Regions from separate parts of the Actinoplanes sp. NPDC020271 genome, predicted to be linked through region 1. Evidence: predicted binding sites of a transcription regulator. Region 1 holds the regulator's gene; the other holds the start of a gene.
What was found. The regulator HspR, encoded in region 1, represses chaperone genes until heat shock. The targets are predictions, from matches to a motif close to TTGAGTNNNNNNNACTCAA.
Positions count from the first base shown of each region.

Region 1 (11,428 bases):
CCGTCCAGCGCGCTCTCCCGGACGAAGCGCTGCCGAGGCAGCACCCCGATCCAGTCGAGCAGTCGGTTGGCGGGTTCCAGCGGACCCCAGACGACGGCGTGCGCGGTGCCGGTGGTCGGCCGCCGCACGCCGACCGGCGACAGCTTGAACCGCGCCAACGCGTTGAACAGGCTGGACTTGCCGCTGCCGGTGCTGCCGGCCAGCGCCACCACGGTGTGGTCCAGCGACAGCGTCAACCGCCCGCTGGCCCGTTCCACGAGGGTGTGCGCCGTCACCAGTTCGCCGTCCGGCAGGTACGGATCGACGAGCCGGAGGAACCGGGTCAGTGCCTCCAGCCGCCGCGTCAGGTCCTCGGCGTCCACCCGATCGGTGTCCCGCACCTTTTCCACCAGACTCATGACCCCGATCCGGTCAACGCGATGTCCTTCCTGGCGCTCTCCACCTCAGCGGCGGCCCGGCGCAACAGTGTGCCGGGTTCCGCTTCGAGGCGCACGGTCGCGGTGCGTTCCGCGTACCGTGCGGCCTCGGCGTCGAGCAGTTCGTCGAAACGGGCGACCAGTTCGGTGCGGGCCCGCGTGGCGAGAGTACGGATCGCCTGGTCCCCGAAGACCGCCTCGAGCACCTTCTGCGCGGCGACCGTGGTCCCGGCCCCGACCGCCACCTCCAGGCCGGTCGGGATGAACGCGGTCGAGGTGAACACGGCGATCATCACGGCCAGCCCGGCGCCGTTCACCGCGTACGCCGCGCCACGGGCGACCGAGCGCTTGTCGCCGCCCTCGCGCCGGACCAGGTCCAGCACCCACTTCTGCCAGTCCCGGACCATCCGGTCGGTCTTCTCCGGCAGCGTGGCCGAGGCACTCTTCAGCTCCGGCAGCAGCAGCGCCTCGCCGGCCGGGTGCTGCTGCCAGGACGTGTACGCCTGCTCGGCGGCATCCGTCGCCACCCCGCGCAGCAGCGTGACCAGCTGGGACTCCAGCGCGGTCTGCAGGCTGCGGCTGGGCTCGGGACGGCCGGTGACGGCCGCGACGAACCTGTCGCGGAGAGCGCCGACCCGGGATTCCAGGGTGCGGAGGAACTCGCCGGTGCCGACGAATTCCTGCCAGCGGGCCAGCACCTCGCCGCGGAGCAGCCGCCCGTCCTGCAGCCCGTCCCGGACGGTCTGCTTGGCGGCCCGGTAGGCGGCCGCGGCCCGCTCGTCCAGTGCCTGCGCCGCACGGGTCTGGTCCTCGGCCGCGTCGGCCAGGCCGTTCACCGCCGGGACCAGTGCCGCCAGCGCCCCGTTGAGCGTCTGCCGGGCCACCGCGTCACGCGCCGCAGGGTCGGCCGAGAGCTGGGCGAACCACTGCTGCATGGGCTGGATGACCGGGGCTGGGAGCATGCCGCGGGTGTCCAGCTCGCTTTCCGGCAGGACGAACAGCGGTGCCGAGCCGAGGTCGTGCTCGGTCAGCATCTCGCCCAGGTGCGCGGAGATCTCGGCGGCCGCGTCGAGCGGCACCCGGTCCAGTACCAGGGCGATCACGGTGCCGCGCAGGCGGGCGGTCTTGAGCAGTTCCCAGGGCACGGCGTCGGCGTAGCGCGCGGCGGTGGTGACGAACAACCACAGGTCGGCCGCGGCCAGCAGCTGGGCGGCGAGCTTGCGGTTGTGGTCGACCACCGAGTCGACGTCCGGCGCGTCGAGCAGGGCCAGGCCGGGGCCGATGCCGCGAGCGCCGATCACCTGCAACGAGTTCGGGTCGTCGCTGGTCTTGACGGTGCGGATCAGCCCGGGCAGCAGGTGTGGCTGCTCGAACCAGCCCAGGTTCTCCGGGTGCGCGACCAGGACCGGCGAGCGCGTCGTCGGGCGCAGCACGCCGGCCGTCGTGACCGGTTCCTGGATCAGGCTGTTGACCAGCGTCGACTTGCCGGCGCCGGTGGAGCCGCCGACCACCACGAGCAGTGGTGCGTCGAGCCGGGCCAGCCGGGGGAGCAGGTAGTCGTCGAGCTGGGCGAGCAGGGCGGACCCGACGCGGCGCGCCTCCTCGGCGGAGGGCAGCACCAAGGGGTACGAGACCGTACCGAGTGCGGTGTGCAATCGGTTCAGTGCCGCCACGAGCCTGCCCACGGTGGGTGGGGGTGCGACCGGGTTGATGCCGTTCTCCTTGTTCGCCGGACGGGCGAGGTCGGACCTCGTACCATCGGAAAGGTCTGCTCGCACAGGGCTGACCTGGTCTTTCTTGATTTCCACGGCAGGGACGGCGGATGGGGCCGACGGACCGACCGCGTCTCCGTGCGTCGTCACGGATAAAGCGTGCACGATCTATCCAGGTCGAGCAACGGGAACCGGTATGCCGTGACCGGACAGGTATGTGCGAAGAGGGCGCTCAGCGCTCGACTTGCGCGGCTCCGACTCAACTTCGATTTGACGGTGTGCAGACCCGTGGCATCATTGAGTCGGCTCCACTCAACCCTGTTGAAGCGAGGAACACACCATGGCACGTGCGGTCGGCATCGACCTCGGCACCACGAACTCCTGCGTCAGCGTTCTGGAAGGAGGCGAGCCCACCGTCATCGCCAACGCGGAGGGCTCCCGGACGACGCCGTCGATCGTGGCCTTCGCCCGCAACGGCGAGGTGCTGGTCGGCGAGGTCGCCAAGCGCCAGGCGGTGACGAACCCGGACCGGACCATTCGTTCGGTCAAGCGGGAGATCGGCACCAACTGGTCGATCGACATCGACGGTAAGAAGTACACCCCGCAGGAGATCTCCGCGCGGGTGCTGATGAAGCTCAAGCGCGACGCCGAGGCGTACCTGGGTGAGCAGATCGCGGACGCGGTCATCACCGTCCCGGCGTACTTCAACGACGCCCAGCGTCAGGCGACCAAGGAGGCCGGCGAGATCGCCGGTCTGAACGTCCTGCGGATCGTGAACGAGCCGACCGCGGCCGCGCTCGCCTACGGCCTGGACAAGGGCTCCAAGGAGCAGACCGTCCTGGTCTTCGACCTGGGTGGCGGTACGTTCGACGTCTCCCTGCTGGAGCTGGGCGACGGCGTCATCGAGGTCAAGTCGACCTCCGGTGACAACCACCTCGGTGGCGACGACTGGGACCAGCGGATCATCGACCACCTGGTCAAGACGTTCCGCGGCGAGCACGGCATCGACCTCTCGCAGGACAAGATGGCCCTCCAGCGTCTGCGTGAGGCCGCCGAGAAGGCCAAGATCGAGCTGTCCGCTGCCACCACCACCAGCATCAACCTGCCCTACATCACCGCCGGGGCGAACGGCCCGCTGCACCTGGACACCTCGCTGTCCCGGGCCGAGTTCCAGCGCATGACGCAGGACCTGCTGGACCGGTGCAAGGGCCCGTTCGAGTCCGCGATCAAGGACGCCGACGTCAAGCTCTCCGACATCGACCACGTCATCCTGGTCGGCGGCTCGACGCGGATGCCGGCCGTGACCGAGCTGGTGCAGAGCCTGATCGGCCGCGAGCCGAACAAGGGCGTCAACCCGGACGAGGTCGTCGCCGTCGGTGCCGCGCTGCAGGCCGGTGTGCTCAAGGGCGAGGTCAAGGACGTTCTGCTCCTCGACGTCACCCCGCTGTCCCTGGGCATCGAGACCAAGGGCGGCATCATGCACAAGCTGGTGGAGCGCAACACCACCATCCCGGCGCACCGTTCCGAGGTCTACACCACGGCCGACGACAACCAGCCGTCCGTGCTGATCCAGGTCTACCAGGGTGAGCGCGAGATGGCGGCGTACAACAAGAAGCTCGGCACCTTCGAGCTCAGCGGCATCGCGCCGGCTCCGCGTGGCGTCCCGCAGATCGAGGTCTCCTTCGACATCGACGCGAACGGCATCGTGCACGTGTCCGCCAAGGACCTGGGCACGGGCAAGGAGCAGAAGATGACGATCACCGGTGGCTCCGCGCTGCCGAAGGAAGACATCGAGCGCATGATGCGCGACGCCGAGTCGCACGCCGACGACGACAAGAAGCGCCGCGAGGACGCCGAGGCCCGCAACCTGGCCGAGCAGCTGCAGTGGCAGACCGAGAAGTTCCTGGCCGAGAGCGGCGACAAGCTCCCCGAGGACAGCAAGAACAAGATCGGCGAGGCGCTCGGCGAGCTGCGTGGCGCGCTCGGCGGCACCGACATCGAGAAGATCAAGTCGGCGCACGAGCGGCTGTCGCAGGTCTCGCAGGAGGCCGGCTCGGCCCTCTACTCCCAGGGTGAGGCCCCGCAGGCCGGTCCCGCGGACGCCGGTGCCCCCGGTGGCGCGACCGGTGCCGGCCCGGCCGGCGGTGGCGACGACGTCGTGGACGCCGAGATCGTGGAGGACGACAAGAAGTGAGTGCCAAGGACGACGACAACGACGGTCAGGCGGCCGAGCGGGAAGTCATCCAGGGCGAGATCGACTCGACGACCGAAGAGGCTCCCAAGAAGAAGCGCGGGGCACACCGCGCACCTGACCAGGAGGACGAGGCTCGGGTGGCCGAGGACACCAAGCCCGACGGTCTCGGTGCCGAGCTGGCGGCGGTGCGCAGCGAGCTCGACGAGCGGACGCACGACCTGCAGCGGGTGACGGCGGAGTACGCCAACTACCGCAAGCGGGTCGACCGCGACCGGGGCGCGGCCGCCGAGCAGACCACCGGTGCGGTGCTCACCGCGCTGCTGCCGGTGCTCGACGACATCGACCGGGCTCGCGAGCACGGTGACCTGGTCGGGCCGTTCGCCTCGGTGGCGGAGCAGCTCACCGCGGTGACCGGCAAGCTCGGCCTGGTGGCCTTCGGGGAGAAGGGCGACCCGTTCGATCCGAATCGCCACGAGGCGGTCGCCCACCAGACGTCCGCGGATGTCACGGAGGCGACCTGCGTCGAGGTGATGCGTCGTGGCTACACGCTGGGCGAGCGGCTGCTGCGCCCGGCGATGGTCGCCGTCGCCGATCCGGAGTGAGTTTCCGTTGTGGTCCCGCCCGCCGGTTCGCCGGCGGGCGGGACTTCACCCGTAAGTCGAGGAGGTGGACCGGGTGAGCTCGAAGGACTGGCTCGAGAAGGACTTCTACGCCGTTCTTGGCGTGAACAAGTCCGCCACAACCGACGAGATCAAGAAGGCGTACCGGAAGCTCGCCCGCGACCTGCACCCCGACCGGAACCCGGGCAACAAGGAGGCCGAGGAGAAATTCAAGGCCGCCTCCGAGGCGTACGACGTTCTGGCCGACGACAAGAAGCGCAAAGAGTATGACGAGATGCGCTCCCTGTTCGGCTCGGGCGCGTTCCGTCGTGGTGCGGGCCGGCCCGGCGCGGGTGGGGCGCAGTTCGACCCGTCCGACCTGTTCGGCGGGTTCACCGGCGCGGCCGGGGCCGGCGGTGCGGACCGCCGGTTCGGTGGCACCGGCTTCTCCGACATCTTCAGCTCGATCTTCTCCGGTGGCGGCAACGCTCCGGGCAATCCGGCCGGGCGGCGTGGCCCGCAGCGCGGCCGGGACGTGGAGACCGAGGTGACGCTGGACTTCGCGCAGGCCGTGCGGGGCACCACGCTGCCGCTGACCCTGCGCACCCCGGGTGCCTGCGACACCTGTCACGGCAGCGGGGCCAAGCCGGGCACCACGCCGCGCGCGTGTGCCAAGTGTCAGGGCACCGGCTTGATCTCCAGCAACCAGGGGTCGTTCAGCTTCTCCGAGCCGTGCCGTGAGTGCCAGGGCTCGGGCAGCATCGTGGACGAGAAGTGCCCGGAGTGCCGGGGCACCGGTGGCGTCACCAAGAGCCGGACGATCAATGTCCGGTTCCCGGCCGGTGTCGCCGACGGGCAGCGGATCCGGCTGTCCGGCCGCGGCGAGCCGGGTGACCGGGGTGGTCCCGCCGGCGACCTGTACGTGCAGGTCAAGGTGCGTCCCGACGACCTGTTCGGGCGCAGCGGCGACGATCTCACGCTGACCGTCCCGATCACCGTGGCCGAGGCCGTTCTCGGCACCGACCTGCGGGTCCCCACCCTGGACAACCCGGTCACGCTGCGGGTGCCGGCCGGTACGCCGAGCGGCCGCAAGCTGCGGGCCCGGGGCAAGGGCGTGAGCCGTAAGGAAGGGCAGTCGGGCGACCTGATCGTCACCGTCGAGGTACAGATTCCGTCCGGCGTCACCGGCGAGGCCCGGGACGCGCTGGAGAACTTCGCGAAACTGACCCCGCCGGCCGGGCGGGAACGGCTCGAAGCGCGGTTGCGCAAGGCCGGCTAGGGACCTTCCGGAGGTGGCACATGTATGAAGAGATCAGCATCTCGGTGGAACAGGCCTCCGACGCGAAGGTCCTGATCATCTCGGTGGCCGCCCGGCTTGCCGGGATGCACCCACAGACGCTCCGGCAGTACGACCGGCTCGGGCTGGTCCAGCCCGGCCGGGCCGGCGGCGGTGGCCGGCGATACAGCCAGCGCGACGTCGCCCTGCTCCGCGAGGTGCAGAAACTCAGCCAGGAAGAGGGCGTCAACCTGGCCGGCATCAAGCGGATCATCGGCTTGGAGCAGCTCGTCGGCGACCTGCAGCAGCGGGTCACGGAGCTGGAGCACCAGTTGGAGGACGCGTATGAGCGCATCGCTCAGCTGGAGTCGATGAACCCGTACGCCGGCCGGGGTGATCTTGTTCGTCAGGAGAGGCACTCGACCGCTCTCGTGGTGTGGCGCCCGCGCCGCTCTCCGGACAAGTGAAGTGTCGGAAAACCAGAAGCGGCGGCCCTCCGGTTCGGAGAGCCGCCGTCACTGCATGTAGTGACCGAATGATTACCTTCGGTTGAAGAGGCCGACCCGCCGCGGGTTGCGCACCAGGCCGCCCTCCATCCAGTCGTGGTGGTCGAACAACTCCGGCCGGGTCATCAGGACCCGGCAGTTGTGCGCCCATATCTGCATCGGCTCGTCGCCGACCTGCTCGGCGCGCTCCATGAACTTCTTGAGCCGCCGTTTGCGCTGGCTGGATGCGTTCTGCCGAACGCCGTCCGCCGCGTAGATGTACATACAGTGCTGCGCGAACCGGCGGGCCGGACACTGCCGGTCCATGGCCAGTTCGAACAGGGTCGGGCCGAGCACATCGCCGGAGATCAGCAGGTCCCAGTCCTTCGGCATCGTGCTCAGCGGCACTGCCTCGGGGTGGTAAGCCCACGCCTCCAGCTCGGCCGGCCGGGGGTCGACCGGGTTGCCGAACCCGATGAAAGTCGCCTCTCGCACACTCAACGCCGCCGCCTTATTCACCCGTCCGGAACCGCGACAGGAATCACACCGTCCGTCGCGCGTGTCGAACGTCCCAATACAGAGAGTCGTCGCGGCGCAACGGTAGCGCGATCAACGAGTGAACGGAAGTGTCAAGAGTTCACATTCAGATACTGGACAGTAACTTTTGGCTTTGCCCCAGGTTGTGCTGTTCGTTACCAAGATCACTCAACCGTGGGCAGCGGTTTTGTCGTGGAACGCTGTGCTGCCATCCGTCTGTGCACCAGCCGCTTGAACCAGCCGTAGTCCGGCAGGCGGGCCAGCATCGGGCCGGTGACGACGGTGATCAACACGTACGCGGTGGCGAGCGGAGCGAGTCTCGGCTCAACCCCGGAAGCGACCGCGAGCCCGGCGATGACCACCGAGAACTCGCCGCGAGGGGTGAGCGCGAAGCCGGCTCGCAGCCGCCCGGGCAGCGCGATCCCGGTGCGCCGGGCGGCTAGGTAACCCGTAGTGATCTTGGTCAGCATGGTGAGCGCGGCCAGTCCGAGCGCGGGCAGCAGCACCGGCGGCATGTCGGCCGGGTCGGTGGAGAGCCCGAAGAAGACGAAGAACACCGCCGCGAACAGGTCACGCAGGGGCGACAGCATCTCGGTGGCGTGGTGGGCGACCGGGCCGGAGAGCGCAATCCCGACCAGGAACGCCCCGACCGCCTCGGAAACCTTCAGCTCAGCGGCCACGCCGGAGACGAACAGCGTCAGACCGAAAACGCTCAGCAGGAGCGCTTCCGGGTCCTTCACCGACATGAACCGGCTGATCGGGCCGCCGTAACGGATCGCCACGACCAGCACCGCAATCACCGTGACCACCGCGACACCGAGCGTGCTCAGCCCGCCGAGCAGCCCCACCCCGGCCAGTACCGCGGTGGCGATCGGCAGGTAGAACGCCATCGCCAGGTCCTCGATGACCAGCACCGAGAGGATCACCGGCGTCTCCCGGTTGCCGAGCCGGCCCAGGTCGGCGAGCACCTTCGCGATCACTCCGGACGAGGAGACCCAGGTGATCCCGGCCAGCACCAGCGCCGCCTTCGCGTCCCAGCCCAGCAACACCGCGAACAGGGCGCCGGGCAGCGCGTTCAGCAGCATGTCGATGACACCGGCCGGGGCGGCCGAACGCAGGTTGCCGACCAGCTCGTCGGCCGAGTACTCCAGACCCAGCATGACCAGGAGCAGGATCACCCCAATCTGGGCACCGATCCCGATGAACTCCTGGCTGGCCGAGAGCGGCACCAGGCCGCCCTGCCCGAAGGCGAGACCGGCCAGCAGGTAGAGCGGGATCGGCGAGAGCCCGAACCGGCGGCCCGCCCGGCCGAGCATCCCGAGGCCGAACAGGAGCGCCCCGATCTCGATGAGCAGGACGGTGGTGTGGTGCACTCCAACCCCCGGTTTTCCTTTGGTTTTCCGCCGCGGGCTGGCTCAGTCAGCCGGTGGTGTCGCCGGCCAGGATGGCGGTGACGCCGTCCAGCCCGTCGCGGGTGCCGACGGCGACGACCACGTCGTTCGCCTCGAACTGGAAGGACGGGCCGGGGGAGGGGATCACCTCGCGGTCGCGCAGCACGGCGACGATCGAGGCGCTGGTGCGGGTGCGGGCACGGGTGTCGCCGAGGCGGCGGCCCACGAACCGGGAGCCGGCCGGCAGCGCGATCTGCTCGGTGAGCAGGCCGGCCGCCTGCTGGCGCAGCCCGGCGAGCTGGCCCAGCATCAGCGACGCGCCGAGGACGTCGGCCAGCGCCTCGGCCTCGTCGTCGGTGAGCGGGATCGAGGCCAGGCAGGCATCCGGGTCGTCGACGTCGTAGAGCACCAGGTCGCGGCGACCGTTGCGGTGCGAGACCACCCCGACGGTCCGCCCCGAGGACGTCACGAGATCGTGTCGGACGCCGATTCCCGGCAGCGGAGTCTGTTCCACCCGTACGCGCACGATCACCACGTTAGCCCGCGAGCAGTGACTTGCGTCGCGTCCGTCAGACGTTCCCCGTCCTGATCCCCGGGATCGGCTCGATCGGGGTCCGGGCCGGCGGGCGGGCGATGAGCAGCAGGATCAGGCCGAGAACTGCCAGACCGAGATTCATCATGTAGGCGAGGCGGTAGTCGTACCCCTGGGCGACGCCGAACAGCGGTGCCGCCAGGATCTGCCCGAGCGGGAACGTGTTGGTGAACATCGTCGTCGCCCGGCCCGGATGCGAGGGCATCAGATCTTGCACGTACGAGATCCCGAGCCCCGAGTTCGTCGCGATGAACACCGCGTTCAGCACCTGGGCGGCGGCCAGCATCCACACCGAGTGCGCCGCCGCGGCCAGCGCCTGGTACGCCACCCCGCTCACCGCGCCCGCCAGGATCAGCACGCGCAGCGGCACCCGCGTGCTCAGCGCGCCGAAGCCCAGCATCAGCGGGATCTCCAGCGCGGCACAGAGCCCGAGGACCAGGCCCGAGTCCCCGACGCTGCCGTGCAGGTTCTTCGTGACGAACAACGACATCGCCTGCACGCCGAGGACCATTGTCGTGGTGATCAGCACGAACCCGCCGATGATCGGGTAGGCGGCCCGCGGCGGGCGGAAGTCGTCACGGCCGCCCTTGGTGGCTGGCGCGGGCGCCTCCAACTCGGGCAGCCAGCGTGTGGTGATCAGGGCCGCGATCAGGTAGAGCACGGCGGCGGTGCCGTAGACGTACCGGAAATCGGTCTTGTCCAGAAGGATCGCGGCGAGCGGTGGGCCACCCACCCAGGCGATCGAGAACACCGTGCGCAGCGAACTGATCCCCATGGCCGCGCGGGTCGGGTTCTCGCTGGTCAGGACCTGTCGGGCATAGGCGAACGACTGCGGGTAGAACGAGCCGGCGACCGCCGTGGCCGTGACGGTCAGCGCCAGCAGGACCCAGTAGTTGCGGACCACCGAGGTCAGCCCGGTGCCGGCGCACCCGGCGAGGGCGGCCGCGATCAGCAGCGTGCGGCGCATCGGCCGGCGATCCGAGATCCGGGCCAGGACCTGCGACATCGCGACGCCGGAGAGCGCGGCGACGATCAGGAACGCGGAGACCTGGACGGGGCCGGCGTGCACCGCGGTGCTGAGAAACAGCCCCAGGAACGGGCCGACCACCGCGGTTGCGATCCCGGAGGCGAGAAAGATGAAGCCGAGCGGGAGCAGCCGCCGGGACAGGAGGCGCGTCACCCTTCGAACTTACGGCCCTTCGGCTGGAGAGCGCTCTCGGTGGTGGCCACCATCACCACGGGTCTGCCCGGAGGAGGTAAAGTTGAGTGGAATACGCTCAAGTCTGTTGGGTTACACCCGGTGGGACGCCGATCAGGGGAGCTCATGAACGCCGAACGTTTGACCACCAAGAGCCGCGACGTGATCAAGGGCGCCGTGGCCAACGCCGCACAGAGCGGGCACGCCACGGTCGAGCCGTGGCACATGCTGCTCGCCCTGCTGGACACCGCCGGGTCCACCGCGCCCGCACTGTTGCGTGCGGTCGGTGCAAATCCCGCGGACGTACGCCGTGCCGCCGCCCGCGCCGTCGAGCAGCTGCCCAGTGCCCGCGGCGCCAGCACCGCCGAGCCCAGCCTCTCCCGCGAGTTCGTGAACGCGATCGGTGAGGCCGAGCTGATCGCCCAGCCCCTCGGCGACGAGTACATCTCGACCGAACACCTGCTGGCCGGCCTGGCCCGGGGCGGCGGCGCGGTCGGCCAGACCCTGAAAGGCGCCGGTGCGACCGAGGAGGCGCTGGTCGCGGCGTTCCCGCAGGTGCGCGGTGGGGACCGCAAGGTGACGAACGCGGACCCCGAGCAGACCTACAAGGCGCTGGAGAAGTACAGCGTCGACCTGACCGCACAGGCGCGTGAGGGCAAGATCGACCCGGTGATCGGCCGCGACGCGGAGATCCGGCGCGTGGTGCAGGTGCTCTCACGGCGTACCAAAAATAATCCGGTTCTGATCGGAGAGCCCGGTGTCGGCAAGACCGCCATCGTGGAAGGGCTCGCCCAGCGGATCGTCGCCGGTGACGTGCCGGAATCGCTGCGCGACAAGACGCTCGTCTCCCTGGACCTGGGCGCGATGGTCGCCGGCGCGCAGTACCGGGGCCAGTTCGAAGAGCGGCTCAAGAGCGTGCTGGAGGAGATCCGCAGCTCGAACGGGCAGGTCGTGACGTTCCTCGACGAGCTGCACACGGTCGTCGGCGCCGGCAAGGGCGAGGGCTCGATGGACGCCGGCAACATGCT
Region 1 is NZ_JBIRWQ010000011.1:204,428-215,855, forward strand. It holds gene ACH442_RS24705 (GTPase family protein) at 1-398, opposite strand, end outside; gene ACH442_RS24710 (ABC transporter) at 395-2,278, opposite strand; gene dnaK (molecular chaperone DnaK) at 2,469-4,322, shown strand; gene grpE (nucleotide exchange factor GrpE) at 4,319-4,924, shown strand; gene dnaJ (molecular chaperone DnaJ) at 4,998-6,200, shown strand; gene ACH442_RS24730 (heat shock protein transcriptional repressor HspR) at 6,221-6,664, shown strand; gene ACH442_RS24735 (hypothetical protein) at 6,737-7,183, opposite strand; gene ACH442_RS24740 (cation:proton antiporter) at 7,384-8,592, opposite strand; gene ACH442_RS24745 (cation:proton antiporter regulatory subunit) at 8,639-9,136, opposite strand; gene ACH442_RS24750 (sugar efflux transporter) at 9,180-10,382, opposite strand; gene clpB (ATP-dependent chaperone ClpB) at 10,527-11,428, shown strand, end outside.

Region 2 (11,428 bases), on a different contig from region 1:
TCGGGCTGGTAGTGCGAGATGTACAGCGACGTCGACGTGCTCAACTCCGGATGGCCGATGAACGCGTAGCACCAGCTCGTGGTGGTGTCGGCGCAGCCGGGCAGGACGTTCTCGGCGCCGGCTGTCCACGGGCCGGTCGGCGCGGCGGCCGACCACACTCGGTAGTGGCCGGCGATCGTGGTCTGCTCGATCGCGACGTAACCCCGGCCGGGGAAGACCCGCACGTCGACGCCGAACGGGCGGGCGCCCGGTAGCGCGGACACCGCCGTCGCCGGGTCGGTGGACCAGGTGGTGCCGGTCCAGTACTGATAGCTGGCGGCGGTGGACCAGCCGGTGCTCGCCGACCACGGGGTCCGCGCGAGGATGACCGTCCCGTCGCCGCACGCGCCGAACGCCGACGACGTGCACAGCGACGTGTAGAGGTACAGATATCCGTCGGCGGCGAACGTCGGCGAGCCGAGCCGTCGTTGCCAGGGCAGCTCGCCGGCGGCGGGCCGTGGGAAGACGGTGGCCGCGCCGACGAGCTGGTTGGTCGCCGGGTCGTAGAACGTGACGCCGTAACTCTGGGTGGTCCACGCGTTGTTGTAGACGCACACGTTCGAGTAGGTCAGGAACAGCAGCGACGAGCCGTTGCGGCCGCTGATGGTGCGGTTCGGCCCCCGGGCCAGACCGGAGATCCAGGACGCTGCATACGACGACGTGCCGCTCGCACCGCAGGCGGTGGACGTGCCGGGCAGCACGAGCCCGATCGGGGTGGGCAGGAACGGCGCGGGTGCCCGGGTGCTCGGCACGGCCGGCGCGGCGGGCGGCGTCGGCAGCTCGCTCAGGGTGCTCGGCACCTGGCCCGCGGTGTAGGAGCCGACCGCCGCGGTCGAGCCGCCGATGAAGCCGATCGTGGTGCCGGCCGGATCGTTGATCGCGGTGTCGCAGAACGTCCACAGCGCCTGGCCGCTCGCTGACGGCAGGGTAGCGCTGTAACCGCAGTCGCGGCTGACGGTGTTACCACCGGCCGTCTCGTACCGGGAGACGACCCGTGCCGGCGGCGGCACGTCGGCCAGCGCCGCCACCGGCACGGTGAGCGCCGCACCGGCGACGACCAGGGTGATCAAAGCTCGGCTGATCCGCATGACGCCACCCCGCATGAAGTCATCACTGTCGATGCCAGGATGGCACGGACCGACCTCAGAGGGAATCGAGCCGGGCAATCGCCTCCTCGGGCAGGACCAGGTCGGCGGCGGCGACGTTGTCACGCAGGTGCGCGACCGACGAGGTACCGGGAATGAGCAGGATGTTCGGCGAGCGCCGCAGCAGCCAGGCGAGCGCCACCTGCTGCACCGACGCGCCGAGCGAGGCGGCGATCTCGTCGAGCACCGCGGACTGCACCGGCGCGAAGCCACCCAGCGGGAAGAACGGCACGTAGCCGATCCCCTCGGCGGCGAGCTCGTCGATCAGCGCGTCGTCGTCGCGCAGGACCACGTTGTACATGTTCTGCACGAAGACGACCGGTGCGATCCGGCGCGCCTCGGCGATCTGCTCGGCATTGACGTTCGACAACCCCAGATGGTGTACGAGGCCTTCCCGCCGCAGCTCGGCGAGCTGCTCGAAGGATTCGGCGATCGACCCCGGCCCCGCCGCCCGCAGGTTCACCCCGTGGATCGCGTCCAGGCCGAGGCGCTTCAGATTGTCCTGCACCTGCTCGCGCAGGTTGTGCGGGGACGGATCCCAGCTGCCGTCCGGCCCGCGGCGGAAGCCGACCTTGGTGACGATCCGGAGCTCCTCCGGGTATGGATGCAGCGCCTCCCGGATGATCTCGTTCGTCACGTAGGGCCCGTAGTAGTCGCTGGTGTCGATGTGGGTGATGCCCAGCTCGACGACGGCGCGCAGAACCCGGACGGCCTCGGCCCGGTCCCGTGGCGGGCCGAACGCTTGCGGGCCGGAGAGCTGCATCGCGCCGTAACCGATGCGGGTCAGGACCAGGTCGTCGGCGAGGGTGATCGTGTCGTTCATGCCGAAGAGTCTGCCTGCGGAAAAGGCGGTCGGGCAGGCAGAGATCATCCTGGTACAGCCGGTACCAGGATGATGCGGCAGGGATGCGTCACGATGGCGGGCATGGATCAGCTCGGCGACGCGCTCCGGGTCTGGCGGGACCGGCTCGACCCGGCCACCGTCGGTCTCGCCCACCTCTCCCCGCGGCGCGTGCCCGGCCTGCGGCGGGAGGAGCTGGCCGTGCTGGCCGGCATCTCCGTGGAATACGTGGTGCGCCTCGAACAGGGACGAGCCCCGACGCCGTCGGCGCAGGTGTGCTCGGCGCTGGCCCGCGCGCTGCGGCTCTCCGACTCCGAGCAGGCCCACCTGATGCGCCTCGCCGGGCACGCGGCCGACCCCGACCGGGTCCCCCGGATCATCCCCGGCAGTCTCTACCGGATCATGGATCAGCTCGTCGGCCACCCGCTCGCGGTCTACGACGCGGCCTGGCAACTGTTGCACTGGAATCCGCTGTTCGCGGCCACCTTCGGCGACCCGACGGTGCACGGCGCCGGTTTCCGCAACGTCCTGCTCGCGCACTTCGAGGACGGGTTGTCCCGGGTCCGGCAGACCGCCGGGGAGCGCGCCCAGTTCGAGGAATCGATGGTCAGCGACCTGCGTGCCACCACCGGCCGTTACCCGCGTGACCCGGAGGTCGCCGCGCTGATCACCCGGCTGAATCGGATCCCCCGCTTCCGCGAGTTGTGGCAGCGCAGCGACGTCGCCGAGCACCAGAGCTCTCGCAAGATCGTCGAGCATCCGGAGGTCGGCGACATCGCGCTGGACTGCGACGCGCTCACCACCCAGGGCTCGAATCTGCACCTCATCGTCTACAGCCCCCGGCCCGGCTCGGACGCGCGCGGCAAACTCGACCTGCTCGCCGCCATCGGCACCCAGCAGATGTCCACCCCGCGATGACCCCCGACCCGCGCGCCGCCGGCCGCGGCTCCGTGACATCTGGCGTCTCATCGGGCACTCCGGCAGACCCTCGTCACCGGTGGGCCGGAGATCGGCGAAGGCGGCCTCGCGGCGTCCTAACCTGGGGACATGTCGTACGTCGCCACCCGTGACGGGCGCCGGGATCGCAGCGCCGCGCACCGGGCCCCAGCCGTTCCTGACCGGATCGACGATCTGCACGGCAACAGCCTTGGCGTGCTCGAAGTCCCCCATCACATGGCCTGCGGGCATGCCAGCCGCCGCCGCTACGACCTGGAGGATCCCGCCCAGTTGCGGCACGCCTACGCACAGGTCCTGTGCGAGGCGGCCGGCTGCGGCGAGGTCGAGGATCTGATAAACCCGGCCATGCTGCGTCGCGTGTGGCGCGACCTGCATCTGCCGTCCCGGGTCCGCGAGGCCTGGGAGACCCGGCATCCGAGCCTGCGCCGCACGGTGAACCGCTCCTCCGAGACCGCGACCAGCCGCGACCCGAACTCCCGGCCGGGCTCCGGGCGCGGGTTCGCCCGCCGTCGCCGCGACACGTCGGTGACCCGGACGACGAGCGTCCGCGCCGCCGGGTGACCGGCTCACCTCCGATGCGACGGCCTGGAGTCTCAGCCTGGCGTGGCGGCGGCGCAGACCTTCCGACCGTTCTCGTCGGCCAGGCCGAACGCCTCGTGTTCCGTGAGTCGCTCGGAGACGGTTCTCGTGAGGTCGGCCTGCACGGCTGACCCGGTCGAAGTCCGCCGGCCGGCCCAGGTCGAGTCGATCGTGAAGCCGAAGCGTTTCTCCCGGTCCAGGATGCCGGCGACGCAGGCGTCCATCGGGGCGACACTCGGCGCCTGGCATCGGAGCAGCTTCGCCGCAGCGTCGTCCCGCTCGACGAGACGCTCACGGAGGTAGTTGTCGACGACCTCCTCCGGCGTACGGCTCGATCGGCTCGGGGACAGAAAAGGCCGTGGCCCTCGGATCAACCGGGGCCACGGCCGGAGGTGGAAGGGTCAGGCAGCCGCGCCGACGGCGACCTGCTCCAGAGCTGTCTCCAGGATCTCGCGGACGTCGGAGACGATGTGGACCGTCAACGCGTCCAGCACGTCCGCCGGCACGTCGTCCAGGTCCGGCTCGTTGCGCTGCGGCAGGTAGACCTCGGTCAGCCCGGCCCGCTGCGCGGCGAGCAGTTTCTGCTTCACGCCGCCGATCGGCAGGACCCGGCCGGTCAGTGACACCTCGCCGGTCATCCCGACCTCGGCCCGCACGTTGCGGCCGAGCAGCAGCGACACCAGCGCGGTGGTCATCGTGACACCGGCCGAGGGGCCGTCCTTGGGGGTGCCGCCCGCCGGCACGTGCAGGTGGATCGGGTGGTCCAGCTGCTCGGGTGAGATGCCGAGCTCACCGGCGTGCGCCCGGACGTAGGAGAGGGCGATCTGCGCCGACTCCTTCATCACGTCGCCGAGCTGGCCGGTGACGGACAGGCCGCCCTTGTCGCCGGGCAGCAGCGACGCCTCGATGTAGAGCACGTCGCCGCCCATGCCGGTGACGGCCAGACCGGTGGCGACGCCGGGGACGGCGGTGCGCTCGGCGGACTCCGGGGTGAACCGGGGACGGCCGATCAGGTCCTTCAGGTCGGGCGCGTCGACCGTGGCGGGCAGGTCACCCAGCGCCGCTTTGCGGAACGCCTTGGCGAGGAGGCGCTCCATCGACCGTACGCCCGCCTCTCGGGTGTAGTTCGCCGCGATCTCGCGCAGAGCGCCCTCGGTGACCGTCACCTCCCCCTCGGACAACGCGGCCTTCTCCAGTTGCCGCGGCACCAGGAAGTCGCGGGCGATGGCGACCTTGTCGTTCTCGGTGTAGCCGTCGATCGCGATCAGCTCCATCCGGTCGAACAGCGCCTGCGGGATCGTCTCGAGGGTGTTCGCGGTCGCGATGAACAGCACGTCGGACAGGTCCAGGTCGAGGTCCAGGTAGTGGTCGCGGAACGTGTGGTTCTGCGCCGGGTCCAGCACCTCGAGCAGGGCCGCCGCCGGGTCGCCGCGGTAGTCACTGCCGATCTTGTCGACCTCGTCGAGCAGGACGACCGGGTTCATCGAACCCGACTCGCGGATGGCGCGGACGATGCGCCCGGGAAGAGCTCCCACATAGGTACGGCGGTGGCCGCGGATCTCGGCCTCGTCCCGCACGCCTCCGAGCGCGACGCGGACGAACTTGCGGCCCAGAGTGCGCGCCACGGACTCGCCGAGCGAGGTCTTGCCGACTCCGGGCGGACCGGCCAGCAGGATCACCGCGCCGGAGCCACGCCCGCCGACGACGCTCAGGCCACGGGACTCGCGGCGGGCCCGGACGCCCAGGTACTCCACGATGCGGTCCTTGACCTCGTCGAGCCCGTGGTGGTCGGCGTTCAGCACGGCGCGGGCCGCGTCCAGGTCGGTGTTGTCGGTGGTGCGGACGCTCCACGGCAGGTCCAGGACGGTGTCGAGCCAGGAGCGGATCCAGCCCGCCTCCGGGTTCTGGTCACCGGCCCGCTCCAGCTTGTCAACTTCGCGAAGAGCCGATTCCCGTACGGCGTCGGGCAGTTCCGCCGCCTCCACCTTGGCCCGGTAGTCGTCGGTGCCGTCGGCCTCGCCCTCGCCCAGTTCCTTGCGGATGGCCTTGAGCTGCTCGCGCAGCAGATACTCACGGTTACGCTTCTCGACCGACTCGCGCACATCGGTCTCGATCTTGTCGCTGACCTCGGACTCGGCCAGGAAGTCACCGGTCCACTCGATCAACAGCTTCAGCCGGGCCTCGACGTCCGGGGTCTCCAGCAGCTCACGCTTGCGGTCGCCGGACAGGTACGGCGCCCAGCCGGCGGTGTCGGCCAGGTCACCGGGGTCGTCGATGGCGCTGACCGAGTCGATGACCTGCCACGCCTCGCGGCGCTGCAACACGCTCACGACCAGCTTCTTGTACTCGGCGGCCAGCTCACGGACGTGCTCGCCGATCGTGCCGGCCTCGACCGGCTCGGCCTCGACCCACAGCGCCGCACCGGGGCCGGTCACGCCGCTGCCGATCCGGGCGCGCACGCCGGTCCGTAGCACCGCCGCGGACGCGCCGCCGCGCAGCTTGCCGACCTGCTCGATGGTGGCGACGACACCGTACGAGGCGTAACGGTCCTCCAGCCGCGGAGCGATCAGCAACTCCGAACCGGCCGCTGTGCGGGCCGCGTCGACGGTCGCGCGGGCTTTCTCGTCCAGCTCGACGGGCACGACCATGCCGGGGAGCAGCACGATGTCGTCGAGGAACAACACAGGGAGACGCTTGCTGGTCACCGGTACCTCCGAAAGTTGAGTACACGCGGCTCAACCAGGAAGGGGTCGATGATCTTCCACCGTTCACTTTCAGCGAACATTCCCTCAGCTCCGGCCCGTCCCGGCCGAGATGAAACGCCTGATGAGAACCCGATACGCCGTGGCCGCCGCCGTCGTCGCGGTGGTCACCGGCGCGCTCGCCGTCGTCAGTTCCGCCCACGCCCGCGACGAGACGCCCACGCCCGGCGGGTACGTGCTCGACGACGGCCAGAATCATGGCGGCAAGAGCCTGTCGGAGGTCGTCGAGGAGAACAGCCGACCGCTGACCCCGAGCCGCCTCGCCCAGCTGAAGAAGGAGGCCGCCGAATCCGGCCCGATCGTCTACGACCCCGGGCCGGGTTGAGTTCCCGGCGTACGTCACCGCGGTCGGCCGGCACCCGTCGTGGTTGTTCCCGGCAGATCGACGGCGGGAACCGGCTCGTGGCGGGAAGCACGCCGCGCCGGGGGCGGTGAGCCGGACCGGCCGGCTAGAACGTGCGGGGCAGCGGAGGCAGAGCCGGCTGGTCGAGCCAGGCGGTGAACAGGTCGTCGAGCGGGCGGGTCGTGAACCGGGCCGCGTGCGCGCGGAACTCCTCGGTGGTGACCGTCGAGTGCCGGTGTTCGGCGACCCAGGAGCGGACGAACGTGAAGAACGCCGCGTCGCCCATCCGCGCCCGCAACGCGTGCAGTGTGAGCGCCCCGCGTTTGTAGACGAGCGGGTCGAACATCCGGTCCACCCCGGGGTTCGCGATGGCGATGGTGGCCGGCTGTGTCGCGGCCCAGGCGTGCCACTGGGCGGCGTGCGCGGCGGCCGAGCGCCCGCCCGAGGCACCGGACCACAACCATTCCGCGTACGTCGCGAAGCCCTCGTTGAGCCAGATGTGCCGCCAGCTGGCAACGGTCAGGCTGTTGCCGAACCACTGGTGGGCGAGTTCGTGCACGACGAGTCGTTCGTGGGTGCGCCGCCCGTCGACGTGGTTGCGCCCGAAGACGGCCATGCCCTGGGCCTCGATCGGGTCGTCGAGGTCGTCGTCGGTGACGACCACGACGTACTCCCGGAAGGGGTACGGCCCGAACAGGTGCTCCAGGGCGTTCATGATCTCGCCGTGCCGCCCGAAGTCGTGCCGGAAGTTCGGCTGCACGCGCGGCGGGACGGCGGCCCGCTGGACGACCCGCCCGTGGGCGAGTTGCACCATCTCGTAGCGGCCGACCTGCACGCCCATCAGGTACGGCGCGGTCGGCTCGGTGCGCTCGTAGACCCACGTGATCGTGCCGGCCTCGCGTCGCCGGCTGACCAGGTCACCGGTGACCACCACGGTGTACGGCGCCGCGGTCGTCACCGACACCAGGAAGGTCGCCTTGTCGTCGGGCCGGTCGTTGCACGGGAACCACGACGGCGCCCCGTTCGGCTGGCTGGCGACGAGGGCTCCGTCGGTCAGTTCGTCCCAGCCGATGTCACCCCATCGCCCGCTGATCGGGGCGGGCTTACCGCCGTACCTGATCTCGATCTTGAAAATCGACCCGTAGGCGATGGTGCGTTCCGGGCGGACGCGCAGTTTGTCCGGGCGGTGGTCGAATTTCGCCGGCCGGCCGTCGACCCGGACGTCCTTGACCCGCGAGCGGCCGAAGTCGAGCGTGAGACGCGACAACGACTGGACGGCGCGGGCGGTGATGACCGCCCGGCCGTCCAGCCGGTTCGTCGACACTTTGTAGTCGAGTTCGAGGTTGTAGTGCAGCACGCGGTACCCACCGTTGCCGTGCCCCGGGAGGTACGGATCGGTGGAGTGCTCGGCGCCGGGTGAGGCGGCCGAGGTCATGACCGCCGGCGAGCCGTGGCCGGCCAGGCCGCGATCGGGTTGCCCAGCCACCGGCTGTCACCGGGCACGGCGTCACCGCGGGTCACCAGCGAGCCGGGCCCGACCGTGCTGCCGTCACCGATGCTCGCGCCGGGAAGCACGATCCCGTGCGGGCCGAGCGTCGCGCCCGCGCCCAGTGTCACCTCGTCCATGGCCATGATCCGATCATGGAACAGGTGGGTCTGCACGACGCACCCCCGGTTGACCGAGGCACCGTCGCCGAGACGGACGAGGTCGTACTCCGGAAGCCAGTAGGTTTCCAGCCAGACGCCGCGGCCGATCTTCGCGCCGAGGGTCCGCATCCAGATGGTGAGCAGCGGGGTGCCGTTGGCGAAACGGAACAGCCACGGCGCGGCGAACGCCTCGACGAACGTGTCGGCCAGCTCGTTGCGCCAGACGAACGACGTCCAGAGCGCGTGCTCGGTGACCGTGAACCGGCCCACCAGCAGCCACTTCGCGGCCGTCCCGAGCAGCGCGGCGGCGATCGCCGAGGCCAGCAGGAGCGGGCCGGCGGCGAGCACGGTCACCCAGCCCCCGGCGGTCTGCCAGATCGCCGCGAGCGCGACCAGGACGCCGATGACCAGGGTGCCGGCGGCCATCACCGGGACGACCCGGCACAGCTCGATCAGGGCGCGGGCCACTTTCAGGCGCGCCGGCGGGGCGTACGTCAGATTGGCGTCCGCGGTCTCGACCGTGCGGCGCAGCGGCATCGGCGGGGCGCCGAGCCACGACGAGCCCTTCTTCGCCTTGCGCGGCGCCGACGAGAGCACACCGACCAGGCCCCGCTTGGGGACCGAACGGCCGGGCGCCGCCATCCCGGAGTTGCCGAGGAACGCCTGCTTGCCGATGCGCGCCGGGGCGATCCGCAGCCAGCCGTGGCTCAGCTCGTAGGTACCGACCATGGTGTCGTCGGCCAGGAACGCGCCGTCGTCGACGGTGGTCATCTTCGGCAGCGCCAGCACGGTCGACGCCTCGACGTTGCGGCCCACCTTCGCGCCGAGCAGCCGCAGCCAGACCGGGGTGAACAGGCTGGAGTAGATCGGGAACAGCGCGATCCGGGCCATTCCCATCAGGCGCTCGGTGGTCCACACCTGCCAGGCCCGGCGGCCCTGCACGGGGTGGAAGCCTTCCCGCAGGCCGATGCTGAGCAGGCGAACAGCGACGAGCACGACCAGCGCGTACGTGATCAGGTAGCTCACCGCGGCGACCGGCGCGGCCGGCAGGGCCGCCGTCGCGGTCGGGTGCTCGCCGAGCACATGACCGAGGAGCGCGAGCGCGGGCAGCGCGGCGACGACCGGGACCAGGCCGAGCAGGTGCGCGGTCAGGCTGTACCAGCCGACCCAGAACTTGGAGCCGAACCGGTGCCGTTCCGGGCGCTGCGCCGGCCAGCCCTCGCCGTCCTTGGCCGCGATGGGCACGGCCGGGGAGCCGGCCCAGCGCTGACCGGCGGGAACGGAACCGGTGACGGTCGAACCGGCGCCGATCTTCGCGTTCTTGCCGACGCGCGCGCCGGGCATCAGGGTGCTGCGGGAGCCGACCCGCGCACCGGCGCCGACCCGGACCATCCCGACCCGGACGACGTCGCCGTCGATCCAGTAGCCGGAGAGGTCGACCTCGGGCTCGATCGCCACCCCGCGGCCGAGTTTCAGCAGGCCGGTGACGGGCGGCGCGGAGTGCAGGTCGACGTCGCGGCCGATCCGGGCTCCGAGCGCCCGCGCGTACGTGATCATCCAGCCCGCCCCGGTGACCCCGTTCGCCCCGGTCAGCTCGGCCAGCCGCTCGGCCGCCCACAACCGCAGGTGCACACTGCCGCCGCGCGGGTACTTCCCCGGGCCGACCCCGCGCAGCAACATCCGCGCGCCGCCGGCCGCCACCGCGATCCGCCCGGCCGGGCTGAACAGCACCAGCCAGCTCGCCACGATCCACGACCAGGACACCTGCGGCGCCCACGGGGCCGGCGTGAGCAGGGTGAGGATCTTGCCGAGCGCGGCGAGCACGGTTATCCAGCGCAGGCCGACCAGCGCGAGCATCGGCAGCATCAGCAGCGCCTGCAGCAGCCCGGCCCGCAGCGGCGTCGGGCGGACGTCGCGGCGGGTGGTCTCCTGCGCGCCGAGCGCCTCGACGGCCACCGCCATCTGCGACAGCCGTGGGTTCTGGTAGATGTCGGCCACCGACATCTGCGGGTAGGTCTGCCGGATCCACGCGACCAGCTGAGCCGCGTTCAGGCTGCTGCCGCCGCTGCTGAAGAAGTCGGCGTCACCGTCGGCCGGGCGAAGCCCGAGGATCCCCTCCCAGCCGCCGGCCAGCCAGTCCTGCGCCGCGGTCAGTTCGGCCGCGGTCCCGCCGGCCACGACCAGCGGCCAGGGCAGGGCCACCCGGTCGACCTTTCCCGACGTACGCGTCGGAAGGTCGTCGATGACGGCGAGCAGCGGGACCAGAGCGGCCGGTAGCTGCTCCCGAATCTGCTGGTTGGCGGCCGCGATGTCCAGTTCGGCGCCGTTCTGCGCCACCAGGTAGCCGACCAGCAGCTGGTTGCCGGCCGCGGTCTTCTTGATCGCGACGGCGGCCCCGGCGACCCCGGGCAGCGCCTGCAACGCGGCGTCGATCTCCCCCAGCTCGATCCGCCGGCCACCGAGTTTCACCTGCTCGTCGCCGCGACCCAGGAACAGCAGGCCGTCGGCCTCGGCGCGCACGATGTCGCCGCTGCGGTACGCCCGCGCCCAGCCCATCGACGGCAGTGCCGCGAACTTCTCGGCGTCCTTCGCGGCGTCGAGGTAGCGGGCCAGGCCCACGCCGCCGATGACCAGTTCACCGGTCTCGCCCATCGCGACCGGCTCGCCGTCGGCGCCGACCACGGCCAGCTCCCAGCCGGCCAGGGGCAGCCCGATGCGGACCGGACCTTCCCCGGTCAGCCGGGCGGCGGTCGCCACGACGGTCGCCTCGGTCGGCCCGTACGTGTTCCAGACCTCCCGCTCCTCCACGGCCAGACGTTCCGCCAGCTCGGGCGGGCAGGCCTCCCCGCCGAAGATCAGCAGCCGGACCTCTTCCAGGGCCTCGACCGGCCACAACGCGGCCAGCGTCGGCACGGTCGAGACGACGGTGATCCGCTGCTCGGCCAGCCACGGCCCCAGGTCGACGCCGCTGCGCACCAGCGACCGCGCGGCCGGCACCAGGCACGCGCCGTGCCGCCAGGCCAGCCACATCTCCTCGCAGGACGCGTCGAACGCCACCGACAGCCCGGCGAGCACGCGATCACCCGGCCCGAGCGGCTCGGTGCCCTCGTCGACC
Region 2 is NZ_JBIRWQ010000013.1:159,019-170,446, forward strand. It holds gene ACH442_RS27130 (hypothetical protein) at 1-1,127, opposite strand, end outside; gene ACH442_RS27135 (oxidoreductase) at 1,183-2,007, opposite strand; gene ACH442_RS27140 (helix-turn-helix transcriptional regulator) at 2,110-2,943, shown strand; gene ACH442_RS27145 (hypothetical protein) at 3,073-3,543, shown strand; gene ACH442_RS27150 (hypothetical protein) at 3,576-3,935, opposite strand; gene lon (endopeptidase La) at 3,963-6,209, opposite strand; gene ACH442_RS27160 (hypothetical protein) at 6,388-6,648, shown strand; gene ACH442_RS27165 (M1 family metallopeptidase) at 6,773-8,101, opposite strand; gene ACH442_RS27170 (Pls/PosA family non-ribosomal peptide synthetase) at 8,098-11,428, opposite strand, start outside.
Region 2: lon (endopeptidase La) is a predicted target of HspR. The motif match lies at 6,282-6,300, and genes of this name have one in related genera.